Regions from separate parts of the Bradyrhizobium sp. 26S5 genome, predicted to be linked through region 1. Evidence: predicted binding sites of a transcription regulator. Region 1 holds the regulator's gene; each other region holds the start of a gene.
What was found. The regulator LexA, encoded in region 1, represses DNA repair genes until DNA is damaged. The targets are predictions, from matches to a motif close to TGTTCNNNNTGTGTTCNG.

Region 1 (4,278 bases):
GCGGCGTTCGGCATCGGGCCGCTGATCGTCGCAAGCGCGGGCATCATCCTGCTTGGGCTGTTGCGCACGCCGCTGCGCTGGTCCGGCGCGGTGCTGCTGGTGGTGGCCACAGTCTGGGCGCTGAGGGCCCCGCTGCCGGACGTGCTGATTTCCGCCGACGGCCGCAACGTCGCGGTGCGTGGCGGCGACGGGCGGCTGCTCTGATGCATAGCGCGAAGGATGCATTCCTGGTCAAGGAATGGCTGGCGGCGGATGCCGATGCGCGGACCGCCGCCGATGCGTCGCTCGGCGGGGGCGTCTCCTGCGATCCGAGCGGCTGCGTCACCCAGGGCCCGGGCGGCGCCTTCGTCGCGCTGGCGATGCGGCCGGAGGCGCTGGCCGACGATTGCGAGCGGGCGGCGCTGATCGTCACCGCGCGGCCGGCGCCGCAGGGTTGCGCGGCCTCGGTGATCGATGCCGAGCGGCTGCGGCGCCACGGTGCGCTGGTGCTGCGGCGGACCGGCGCCGGCTACGCCGTCGATGCGGTGAAGCCCGGCGGCATCGACCGGCCGTGGTCGCCGGCGGTTCCCGGTGACGGTGAGAGCGAGACGGTCCTCCGCACACCCGCCGCCGCGCCGCGGCCCGCAGTCGATGCGACCCCGGCCGAGACCGACCTGCAGGGCGACGACTAGAGTTTTGGTTCTGATTTAATCAGAACCAAAACTCTAGTTTCTTGTTTTCACGCGTTTTCTTCACGCGAACCGGTGTCCACTTCGCTCGAAAACGCTTCAGCCGTTGCCGGGCGAGGGGCCGGTCGGCAGCTCGAACAGGCCGAGATGGTACTCGTCGGAATCGGGGCCGGCGTCGGGCTTCTTGACGAGGGTGAAGATGGCCTCGGGAAACTGCTCCCAGACCTTGAGATCATCGGCCGTCACTGTCAGCCAGCCGAACCGGAACATGTAGCGGCCCGGCTCAGTGACGCGTCCAGCCTTTTGCCATGTGACCTTGTCGACCACTGCGCAGGTTTCCGTGAGTACACGTCCTCCGTACGCGATGATGCGCCAAGGCGCTCGCCGACGCAAATCTCCTGCTGCGCCCCGGAAGCGGAAATCCGGGGTCGCTCGAAATCGCCTAAGGTCATCCGCCGCCGAGTGGCTCATTCCGCGGCGACGATGCGCTCAACCCAAAAACAGCGACGCGAATGCGGAGGGCCGCCGCTCCACAACCTTCGGCTTGTGCTCGACCGGCGGATGCAGTGCCGGCAATTGCAGCACGCTGACGCGCTGTCCCTCGACGAGCTGGGTCACCAGAACGTGGCTGCCGTCGGGGAATTCGACCGCGTCATGATGGCGATCGGGCACGTCGGGCTCGACTTCGTTGAACACGCCGACGCGGAAATTCATCGTCTTGGTCCAGATCCAGCGGCTGTCGTAGCGAACGTTCTCGGCGAAAGCGAGCTCGGTGCCCGGCAGCATGCAGACCGCGACAGTGGGATCGTTCTCCGAAGCAAAGCCGCGGGTCGACGTGCCGCGGAAAGTCGTGGTGATCAGCGTCTCTCCGACAATGGCGGGGCGCGATGCCACGGCGTGCAGACTATAGTCACACATCGGATGGCTCCTCTTTTCGAGGTAGCGACCCGTGCCTCTCCTTGAGGCGCAGGCCTCTACCAGAGTGGACGATAGCAAACGAGTGTCTGCTCGTTTCTGGGCGATTGTACGACTGGCCGTCGAACGCCTCAATCACAAACGCGCTACACTGCGCGAGAGGTATCAGGGCGCATCCTAGGTGGTCCGCACGTCGCACTATCTTCCAAGGAACGATCCGATCTGTTGCTCGTTCCCGGATCGGGATGACTTTTCTTCGAATCGTCATCCCGCTCCATATGTCTGTTCGAGCATGACCTTTTCGGAAAACCGCTCCGCACTTTTCCGGATCATGCTCCGCCGCCGTCAGTATTTGCGATACAGCCCGATCAGCTTGCCCTGGATGCGGACCCGGTTCGGCGGCAGGATGCGCACTTCATAGGCAGTGTTGGCCGGCTCGAGCGCGATCGATGCACCGCGGCGGCGGAAGCGCTTCAGGGTGGCTTCCTCCTCGTCGATCAGCGCCACCACGATGTCGCCGGTGTTGGCGACGTCGTTGCGCTGGATCAGCGCCATGTCGCCGTCGAGGATGCCGGCGTCGACCATGGAATCGCCGCGTACTTCCAGCGCATAGTGCTCGCCGGAGCCGAGCATGTCGGGCGGCACGCTGATGGTGTGGCTGCGGGTCTGCAGCGCCTCGATCGGCGTACCGGCCGCGATCCGGCCCATCACGGGGACGGCGACCGGACGGTTGCCGTCGTCCTCGGCGATCGGCGGCGTGCTGCTGCGCTTGCCGAGGGTGCCTTCGATGACGCTCGGCGTGAAGCCGCGGCGACCGTTGCCGCCGCCGGCGGCCAGTTCGGGCAGCTTGATGACCTCGATGGCGCGGGCGCGGTTGGGCAGGCGGCGGATGAAGCCGCGCTCCTCCAGCGCAGTGATCAGGCGGTGGATACCGGACTTCGAGCGCAGATCGAGCGCATCCTTCATCTCGTCGAAGGAGGGCGGCACGCCGGCCTCTTTCAGACGTTCATTGATGAAACGCAGAAGTTCGTACTGTTTGCGCGTGAGCATCTCGAGCATTCCCCCGGTTGATAGCGTCGTTCGATTCCGAGACTCTTCAGGTGGGGCCTTCAGACGGGGCCTGATCTCGGGAGCGCAATGCTCCCTGGCGGCTTCCCGATTGTAGACACCAGTACTCGAAACAAATCATGAACGGACACTATATGTTCGATATGTGTTCCGCAACCAATTAATTTCCGGTGAACGCATCAGGCGGCGCGCAATCGGCAGCCCGCGAAAACCTCAGTCGGGCAGTGTGAGGATCTCGCATTCGCTGCCCTTGGCGGCGGCGGGCGCAAACGGCGGACGTACCAGAAGTGCCCGCGCCGCAGCGAGATTCCCGAGCAGCGAACTATCCTGCTGCATCACCGGCGTGGCGATCAGCGCGCCGTCCTGGCGCTCCTCGAGACGCGCGCGCAGATAGTCCTCGCGCTGGTCGTTGGCGGCGAGGTCGCGGCCGAGCACGGCGGTGGTGCGGACATGATGGATCGTGTTCCGACCGCTCAAAGCCCGAATCAACGGCACCAGAAACAGGAAGGCGCAGACATAGGACGACACCGGATTGCCGGGCAGGCCGATCACCCGCATGGCCCCGAGCCGGCCGTGCATCATCGGCTTGCCGGGCCGCATCGCGATCCGCCAGAACGCCATCGCGACGCCCTCGGCCTCCAGCGACTGCTTGACCAGATCGTGGTCGCCGACCGAGGCGCCGCCGGTCGTAATCAGGATGTCGGCGCCGGCCTCCCGCGCCCGGCGGATACCGGCCGTGGTCGCGGCCACCGTGTCGGCGGCCACCCCGAGATCGACGGTCTCGGCGCCTTCGGCGCGCGCCAGCGCACGCAGCGCATAGCCGTTGGAATAGACGATCTGGCCGGGGCCGGGCTGGGAGCCCGGCATCACCAGTTCGTCGCCGGTGGCGAGCACTGCGACCTTCGGGCGGCGGCGCACCGCGAGTTCCGGATAGTTCATGGCGGCCGCAAGCGAGAGCGCGCGGTCGGACAGGCGGCTGCCGCCGTTGAGCAGCAGGTCGCCCTCACGGAAGTCGACGCCGGCCGGGCGGATGTGCCGTCCCGGGCTCGCTGCCTCGGTGATCGAGATGTGGTCGCCATCGACCCGGGTGTCTTCCTGGATGATGACGGCATCGGCGCCATGGGGGATCACGCCGCCGGTGAAGATCCGCACCGCTTCGCCGGCACTGAGCGTCCGCTCGAACGGCCGGCCGGCGGCGACTTCGCCGATCACCTTGAGCCGGGACTTGAGATCAGCCGCATCGGCGGCGCGCACCGCGTAGCCGTCCATGGCCGACATCGGCTCGGGCGGCTGGGTGCGGCGCGCCGCGAGGTCGTGCGCCAGCGTGCGATGGTAGGCGGCATCGAGCGCGACCATCTCCTCCGGCAGCGGTTCGGCGCCGGCAAGAATGGCGGACAGGGCATCGGCAACCGGCATCAGGGCCACGCGCAAAACTCCTCAATGCAAATGGTCAAATACCAAGTGCGGTCAGCGCCCTTGCCACGTCATCCGTCGATGTCACGTGGATGGCTTGAAGGCCACGCCCCCGCGCACCTTCGATATTGGCAGCCAGATCGTCGAAGAACAGGATCCGCGACGCCGGCACGCCGATCGCTTCTACCACATGATCGTAGGCCGCGGCGTCGGG
Region 2 (4,278 bases), 3.7 Mb from region 1:
CCGCCTGCGCGCCTTTCGATTGGGCCGGCTCGGTCGCAGCCAGCGCCGTGATGATGCCGATCACGACCAGCGCGGCCATCACCACATAGCCCCACATCCAGGCCGACGGGCGCGCCACTCCGGCGGACTCGAAACCGCTGACGATGAACAGCGCGCCGGCGGTCGAGACCAGCATGCCGATGCGGTAGGCCGCGACATAGGACGCCATGCCGGCGGCCTGCTCGCTTTCCGGCAGGCTTTCGACGCGGAAGGCATCGACCACGATGTCCTGCGTCGATGAGGCGGCTGCAACCAGCAGCGCGGCAAAGGCCGCGAACCATGGCGATCGCGCCGGATCGGCCATCGCCAGCACCAGGATCGTCGCGATCAGCAACAGCTGCGAGAACAGCAGCCAGCCGCGACGGCGACCGAACATTTGCGTGAACAGCGGCACATGCAGTGCGTCGACCAGCGGCGCCCAGAGGAATTTCAGCGTGTAGGGGGTGCCGATCAGCGCGAGCAGCCCGATGGTGCCGAGATCGACCCCGGCCTCCTTCATCCACACCTGCAGCGTCGAGCCCGACAGCGCCAGCGGCAGGCCTGAGGAGAAGCCGAGCAGCAGCACGATCAGCACCCGCGGCTGCAGATAGACCGCGAAGCTGTCGCGCCAGGAGGTGGCGGCAAGTTCCTGCGGCTTCGCGGACGCGTCTGACGTAGCTTCGGGTGCTGTCATAAAACCGGTGTTACCAGATTCGGCCCCAAAAAGACTGTCATCGCCCGGCTTGACCGGGCGATCCAGTATCCCAGAGGCCTATCCGCCGCCTGCGGCAATTTCCTGATAGAGGTCGTTCCAGTCCGGATTATCCTTCTCAATCAGCGAAATCTTCCACGCGCGCGGCCATTTCTTGAGCCGCTTCTCGCGATGGATCGCGCTCTCAGGATCATCGAATTGCTCGAAATAAACGAGCTTCACCACATCATATTTCTCAGTGAAACTCTCGATGAGTTTCAGTCTGTGCTCGCCGACGCGGCGAATGAGGTCATTTGTCACACCGATGTAGAGTGTGCCGCCGAGGCGGCTGGCGAGAATGTAGATGTAGTAGCTACGTGTTCCCAACTTCCGTCTCTGGGATACTGGATTGCCCGGTCAAGCCGGGCGATGACCCCGATTGGGTGGCGCGAGCGCGCTAAACAACTTCTAAAGACAACACCTACTCCCCCGCCTGCAGCTTGCGCGGGGCGGGGAACAGCTCGGGGGCGGCTGGCTTGACGAAGCGGGGGACTTCGATCGGGGTCTCGGACTTGCTGAAGTCGAGTTCCTCGATGCGGCCAGCGCGCTTTTCGATCTTGTCGGCGGAGATCAGGATCTGCCTGACGTCCTCGTTCACCTGGCCGAAATGGTTCTGCAGCTTGAGCACGCGCTCGCGCAGGCGGGCCAGATCATCGCCGAGATGCATCACCTCGTTGCGGATCTGGTCGGCGGCGTCGCGGATGCGGGCGTCCTTCAGGATCTGCTGCATCACCTGGATCGCCAGCATCAGCAGCGAGGGCGATACCAGCACGACGCGGGCGCGATAGGCCTTCTGGATCACGTCGTCGAAGCCGTCATGGATTTCGGCATAGACCGACTCCGACGGCACGAACATCAGCGCGGTGTCCTGGGTCTCGCCGGGGATCAGGTACTTCTCCGCGATGTCGCTGACATGCTTCAGCACGTCGGCGCGCAGCCGCTGGCTGGCGAATTTGCGCTCTTCGTCGCTGCGCGCATCGTGCAGCGCGGTCATGGCTTCGAGCGGGAATTTCGCGTCGATGCAGAGCGGGCGCTGGTCGGGCAGGAACACCACGCAATCCGGCCGCTTCCCGGTGGTCAGCGTGTACTGGAACTCGAACGAGCCCTTCGGCATGCCGTCCTGGACGATCGCCTCCATCCGCGCCTGGCCGAACGCGCCGCGGGATTGCTTGTTGGCGAGCACGTCGCGCAGCGTCGTGACCTGGGTGGTGAGTTCGTTGAGGTTCTTGTGGGCGTGGTCGATGATGCCGAGTCGCTCATGCAGCACACGCAGCGAATCCATCGTGTTGCGCGTGGTCTGTTCCATCGACTGGCCGACCCGGTGGGTCACCGAATCCAGCCGCTCGTTGACGGCACGGGCCATCTCGGCCTGGCGGCCGGCCAGCGCCTGCCCCATGGCATCGACCCGCCCGGAGGCCTCGCTCTGGGCTCGCAGCATGTCGGCGAGCCGCTCTTCCAGCTCGTCGGCCCGAATGGCCTGGGCCATCGCCAGTTCCGCGCTGCGCCGGCTGGCTCGTGCGATCACCACCGCGATGGCGAACAGCAGCATCAGCGCCAGCGCGCCAAGGCCGATCAACGCGTCGGAGACGCGGACCGGGAGGTCGCCGATCGTGAGGAGAATCTCGTTCATGCCAGCCGTTGTAGCCGATTCGGCGTCGCTGCCGAACGAAAAGGGAACATTTATGGTAAACGCTCCCTCAATTTTCCTGGTTAACGCTGTGTAAAGAAACGTGGTTAAGGCCGCCTTAAGGGGTTCCCGAACGCATTGACCGCATCATGCCCGCAGCTTAAATCGCGGCCATGGCTATCAGAGAAATCATCATTCTGCCGGACAAGCAGTTGCGGCTGGTGTCGAAGGCGATCGAGAAGGTGACGCCGGAGATCCGCAAGCTCGCCGACGACATGCTCGAGACCATGTATGACGCGCCCGGCATCGGGCTCGCGGCAATCCAGGTCGCGCAGCCGCTGCGGCTGATCACCATGGACCTCGCCAAGCGCGACGAGAACGGCGAGACCACGCCGCAGCCGCGGGTGTTCATCAATCCGGAGATCATTTCGCATTCGGAAGAGCTGTCGGTCTACGAAGAGGGCTGCCTGTCGATCCCCGAATATTACGAGGAGGTCGAGCGTCCGGCGCGGGTGCGCCTGCGCTTCACCGACCTCGACGGCAAGGTGCATGAAGAGGACGCCGAAGGGCTCTACGCCACCTGCATCCAGCACGAGATCGACCACCTCAACGGCGTGCTGTTCGTGGACTATCTGTCGAAGCTGAAGCGCGACCGCGTTTTCAAGAAATTCGAGAAGGCCGCCAAGCGCGCGGCGGAGTGAGTGTAGCGTGAACAGCGTTTCCGCTTGTGCGATGCGCCCTCTCCCCCCTTGTGGGGGAGAGCCGGAGAGGGGGGTAGCCGCAAGCACCGCCGTTGCGGCTACCCCCCTCCCTAACCCTCCCCCACAAGGGGGGAGGGAGCGCAGCGAGTGCTGTTGATGCCGCTCCGTCTGATCTTCATGGGCACGCCCGATTTCGCAGTGCCGACGCTGCTGGAGCTTGTGGCCCATGGCCATGAGGTCGCCGCGGTCTACACTCGCGCGCCGAAGCCGGGCGGGCGGCGCGGGCTGCAGTTGCAGCCGACGCCGGTCGAGCAGGAGGCGCGCCGCCTCGGCATTCCGGTGCTGACGCCGAAGACGTTGAAGACGCCGGAAGCGCTCGAGGAATTTCGCGCGCATGACGCGGATGCAGCAGTCGTCGTCGCCTATGGCATGATCCTGCCGCAGGCGATTCTCGACGCGCCCAGGCTCGGCTGCTTCAACCTGCACGCCTCACTGCTGCCGCGCTGGCGCGGCGCCGCGCCGATCAACCGCGCCATCATGGCGGGTGACGCCGAGAGCGGCGTGATGGTGATGAAGATGGATGTCGGTCTCGACACGGGCGACGTCGCGATGGCCGAGCGGCTGCCGATCTCAGACAGCATGACGGCATCCGATCTGCACGACGCGCTGGCGCCGCTCGGTGCCGATTTGATGGTGCGCGCGATGGGCGCGCTGCAGCGTGGCGGCTTGCAGCTTACGAAGCAGAGCGAGGACGGCGTCACCTACGCCGCCAAGATCGAGAAGGCCGAGGCGCGAATCGACTGGACGCAGCCGGCGCATGCGGTGCTGCGGCACATTCACGGGCTCTCGCCATTCCCCGGTGCCTGGTGCGAGCTATCAGGCGAAGGCGAGCCGGTGCGGCTGAAAATCCTGCGTTGCGAATTCGCCAAGGGCTCGGGCGAGCCGGGCGATGTGCTCGACGACAAATTTGCGATCGCCTGTGGCGACGGCGCGGTCCGGATTCTCGAATTGCAGCGCGCCGGCAAGGCGCCGATGAAAGCGGCGGATTTTCTGCGCGGCACGCCGCTGAAGCCGCCTGCGCGGCTCGCCTGATGCCGCGCTACAAGCTCACCATCGAATATGACGGCACGCCGTTCTCCGGCTGGCAGATCCAGGACACCGCGCCGACCGTGCAGGGCGCG
Region 3 (4,278 bases), 4.5 Mb from region 1:
TCGGCCAGCGTGCGCGCCACCCGCAGCACGCGGTGATAGCCGCGCGCGGTGAGGTGCATGGTGTCGGCCGCCTCGCGGAGCAGCTTCTGGCCATGCGCGTCGGGCTGCGCGATGGTCTCGAGCAGCGAGCTCGGCGCTTCCGCGTTGGTGCGGACCTGCGGCATGCCGGCCGCCGCGTAACGCGCGAGCTGGATGTCGCGCGCGGCCGCGACGCGGCGGGCGACCTCGGCCGAGCCCTCCGCCGGCGGCGGCAGGATCAGATCGGCCGCGGTCACCGCCGGCACCTCGATCCTGAGATCAATGCGATCCATCAGCGGGCCGGAGATCCGCATCTGGTAGTCGGCGGTGCAGCGGTCGAGCCGGCCGCGCTTGCAGGAATAGCCGGGCTCATAGGCGTGGCCGCAGCGGCACGGGTTCATGGCCGCGACCAGCATGAAGCGCGCCGGATAGGTGACGCGATGGTTGGCCCTGCTCACCGAGACCTCGCCATTCTCCAGCGGCTGCCGCAGCGAATCCAGCACGCGCGGATCGAACTCCGGCAACTCGTCGAGGAACAGCACGCCCTGATGGGCGAGCGAGATCTCGCCGGGCTTGGCGCGCATGCCGCCGCCTGTCAGCGCCGCCATGCTGGCCGAGTGATGCGGACTGCGGAACGGGCGCCGCGCGGTCAGGGCGCCGTCGCGGATCTCGCCGGCGACGGAGGCTATCATCGAGACTTCGAGCAGTTCCGACGGCGACAGCGGCGGCAGGATCGAGGGCAGCCGCGCCGCCAGCATCGACTTGCCGGCGCCGGGCGAGCCGATCATCAGCAGATGATGCCCGCCGGCGGCCGCGATCTCGAGCGCGCGTTTTGCGCTTTCCTGGCCCTTGATGTCGCGCAGGTCGAGCAGCGTCTCCTCGCGCTCGTGCACCTTGGGCTGCGGGCGCGACAGCAGCTGCGTGCCCTTGAAGTGATTGGCGATCTGGATCAGCGAGTGAGCTGCGATGATCTGGATGTCGGGGCTCGCCCAGGCGGCTTCCGAGCCGCAGGCGGCCGGGCAGATCAATCCCTCGTCGCGCGAGTTGGCGCCGATCGCGGCAGGCAGCACGCCCGCCACCGGCGCGATCGAGCCATCGAGCCCGAGCTCGCCGAGCACGGTGAAGCCATTGAGCGCATCCGGCGGGATCGCCCCGATCGCCGCCATCAGGCCGAGCGCAATCGGCAGGTCGTAATGGCTGCCTTCCTTCGGCAGGTCGGCCGGTGCCAGGTTGACGGTGATGCGGCGGGCGGGCAGCGCGAGGCCGGAGGCGATCAGCGCCGAGCGCACCCGCTCCCTCGCCTCCGACACCGCCTTGTCGGGCAGGCCTACGATCGCAAAGGCCGGCAGTCCCGGCGCGACCTGCACCTGCACGTCGACCGCGCGGGCCTCGATCCCCTCGAAAGCGACGGTAGAAACCCGCTGGACCATGCTGCCCCTATCTTCCGCCACCCAAGGTAGCGGAGCGGGATGCCCAACGCAAGAACATTAAGGGAACATCCGGGGCGGCGTGTGCCGTCCCCGGATGCGCCGCTGCTCACAGATTCATCTGCATCGGCTCGGGATAGTAGTGGAAGCCGTCGCCGACCTTGGCGACGTGGCCGTAGCCTGGCCAGGCGAAGTGATAGGACATTACCGCGGTCTTGTTCGCGGCCAGCATCTCCAGGAGCTTGACCCGCGAGGCCGCCGCCTGCTTCGGATCGGTGTCGTAGGAGAATTCCATCCGCGGCCGCTCCAGCAGCAGCACCGCGTGATGCGAGAGATCGCCGAGGAAGGCGAAGGATTTGCCGCCCGAGCTCACCATGAAGATGGTGTGGCCCACGGTGTGGCCGGGCGCCGCGATCGCCTGCACGCCGGGCAGGAATTCCTGGCCGTCCTTGAAGAACACAATGCGGTCGCGCACCGGCAGCAGGTTCTTGCGGGCGTGCACGATGAAGTCCTTCAACGGACTGCCCATCTTGCCTTCGTCGGTCCAGAAATCGAGATCGCTCTGGGCGATGTAGTACTGCGCGTTCGGGAATAGCGGCTTGTTGTCGGCATCGACGATGCCGCCGATATGATCGATATGCGCGTGCGACAGCACGACGGCGTCGATGTCTTCCGGCTTGATGCCGGCTTCCTTCATGCTCTTCTGCTGCCGGCCGGTGGTCGGACCGAACGCCTTGGAAGTACCCATGCCGGTATCGAACAGGATCAGCTTGTCGCCCGTGTTGACGATCGGCGAGTTCTGCTCGAGCACGACATTGTCGGGCGAGAGGAAGTTGTCGGACAGCATCTTCTTCACTTCTTCCTTCGGCACGCCGGTGAAGGTGCCGGAGGGATCGCCGAGCGGCAGCGGGCCGTCGGAGACGACGGTCACTTCCGCATCGCCGAGCGTGAAACGATGCCAATAGGGTGTCTGCGTGCCGAGTTTGGGAGCGCGCGCCTCGGCCGTGCCGCCGAGGATGGTGCTGGCGCCGAGACCGGCGCCAAGCGCGAGCAAGGATCGTCGTGAGACATTGAGCGTCATAACGTCTTCCTCCACATTTTTTATGAGATTTTCGCGTTGATGCCTGCCCATTGACCCGCCGCTTGACCTGACGCAGGCAAGAGAATGCTGCCCTCGCCCGCGCAAGCTGGCAAGAAGAATAAGGCGAACGCTGGCGCGGTCGGTCTCCGGCTAAAGCATGATCCGGAAAAGTGTGACGCGGTTTTCCGAAAAGATCATGCTCAAACAAGAAGCTAAAGCGCGATGATGATTCAACCCGATCTCATCGCGCTTTTAGAATTCAACCGGCATGTGCGGCGCACAAGGGAGGGTTATTTGGCGGCGCGCTTCTTCTCGATGGCATCCCAGACCCTGGCCGCGACGTCGGGGCCGTTGAGCCGCTGAATGGCGCGGATGCCGGTCGGCGAGGTGACGTTGATCTCGGTGAGGTTGCCGTCGATCACGTCGATGCCGACGAACAGCAGGCCAAGTTCGCGCAGCGCGGGTCCGACGGTGGCGCAGATTTCGCGCTCGCGATCCGAGAGCTCGGTCGCCGCGGCCGCGCCGCCGCGCACCATGTTGGAGCGCAGGTCATCCGGCGCCGGCACGCGGTTGACGGCGCCGGCGAACTCACCGTCGACCAGGATGATGCGCTTGTCGCCATGCTTCACCTCGGGGAGGAAGCGCTGGATCACCCAGGGCTCCTTGAAGGTGACCGAGAACATGTCGAACAGCGAGCCGAAATTCATGTCCTGCGGCATCACGCGGAACACCGCGGCGCCGCCATGGCCGTGCAACGGTTTCATGACGACGGCGCCATGCTGATCGCGGAATGCGTTGATCTCGTCGAGGTCGCGCGAGATCAGGGTCGGCGGCATCAGCTGCGGGAAATTCATCACGAACAGCTTTTCCGGCGCGTTGCGCACGCTGGCCGGGTTGTTGACCACCAGCGTCTTCGGATGGATGCGCTCGAGGAAATGGGTCGAGGTGATATAGGCGAGGTCGAACGGCGGATCCTGCCGCAGCAGCACGACGTCGAAGCCATTGAGCGCCTCGCGCTTCGGCTCGCCCAGCGTGAAGTGATTGCCGACCTCGTCGCGCACGGTGAGAGACTGCATCGGTGCCACCAGCTCCTCGCCGCGCAGCGACAGTCTATCTGGCGTGTAATAGGAAATGCCGTGGCCGCGTTTCTGGGCTTCGAGCAGCAGCGCAAAGGTGGAATCGCCGCGGATGTTGATGCGCGCGATGGGATCCATCTGGACGGCGATCTTCAATTTCATAAGCGTATCCCGCGAGGTCTGGAGGTAACTTTAAGGGCTGGCGTCGAATGCCGCTAACAGATGGCGCGGCAGGCTCTTCGGCGCAATCAGCACGGCGTCGAATCTGAGATCAAATTCGGCATGTTCGGGATGCGCCATCAGCCAGGCCTGGGCGGCATTGACGATGCGCTGCTGCTGGCGTGGCGTCACCGCATAGGCGGCGTCATCGAGGCTGGCACGAGCCTTGACCTCGACGAAGGCGAGCAGATTGCGCCGGCGCACCACCAGGTCGATCTCGCCATAGGGGGTGCGGAAGCGTCTTGCCAGGATGCGATAGCCCTTGGCGATCAACAGGGCGGCGGCGCGGCTTTCGGCCGATATGCCGGTGCGGAATGCCGCGACGCGCTCGGGCGAGGCGCTGTCAGTTTTCGCCATCGCCGTCCCCGACGGTCTTCGCCAGTTCGAGGGCGCGGGCGTAGACCTCGCGGCGCGGGCGGCCCGACAGTTCGACCGCGTGCGCGACCGCATCCTTGAC

Region 2: V5279_RS42400 (DNA recombination protein RmuC) is a predicted target of LexA. The motif match lies at 2,431-2,448, and genes of this name have one in related genera.
Region 3: V5279_RS00210 (YifB family Mg chelatase-like AAA ATPase) is a predicted target of LexA. The motif match lies at 1,499-1,516, and genes of this name have one in related genera.

Annotation. Positions count from the first base shown of each region.
Region 1 is NZ_CP145948.1:5,236,803-5,241,080, reverse strand. It holds partial or broken gene V5279_RS24355 (ComEC/Rec2 family competence protein) at 1-671, shown strand, start outside; gene V5279_RS24350 (hypothetical protein) at 768-995, opposite strand; gene V5279_RS24345 (hypothetical protein) at 1,158-1,586, opposite strand; gene lexA (transcriptional repressor LexA) at 1,929-2,633, opposite strand; gene glp (gephyrin-like molybdotransferase Glp) at 2,865-4,076, opposite strand; gene V5279_RS24330 (HAD family phosphatase) at 4,102-4,278, opposite strand, start outside.
Region 2 is NZ_CP145948.1:8,960,177-8,964,454, reverse strand. It holds gene V5279_RS42410 (AmpG family muropeptide MFS transporter) at 1-712, opposite strand, end outside; gene V5279_RS42405 (GIY-YIG nuclease family protein) at 791-1,096, opposite strand; gene V5279_RS42400 (DNA recombination protein RmuC) at 1,191-2,399, opposite strand; gene def (peptide deformylase) at 2,570-3,097, shown strand; gene fmt (methionyl-tRNA formyltransferase) at 3,254-4,189, shown strand; gene truA (tRNA pseudouridine(38-40) synthase TruA) at 4,189-4,278, shown strand, end outside.
Region 3 is NZ_CP145948.1:46,401-50,678, forward strand. It holds gene V5279_RS00210 (YifB family Mg chelatase-like AAA ATPase) at 1-1,448, opposite strand, end outside; gene V5279_RS00215 (MBL fold metallo-hydrolase) at 1,555-2,526, opposite strand; gene gshB (glutathione synthase) at 2,817-3,764, opposite strand; gene V5279_RS00225 (YraN family protein) at 3,795-4,178, opposite strand; gene rsmI (16S rRNA (cytidine(1402)-2'-O)-methyltransferase) at 4,165-4,278, opposite strand, start outside.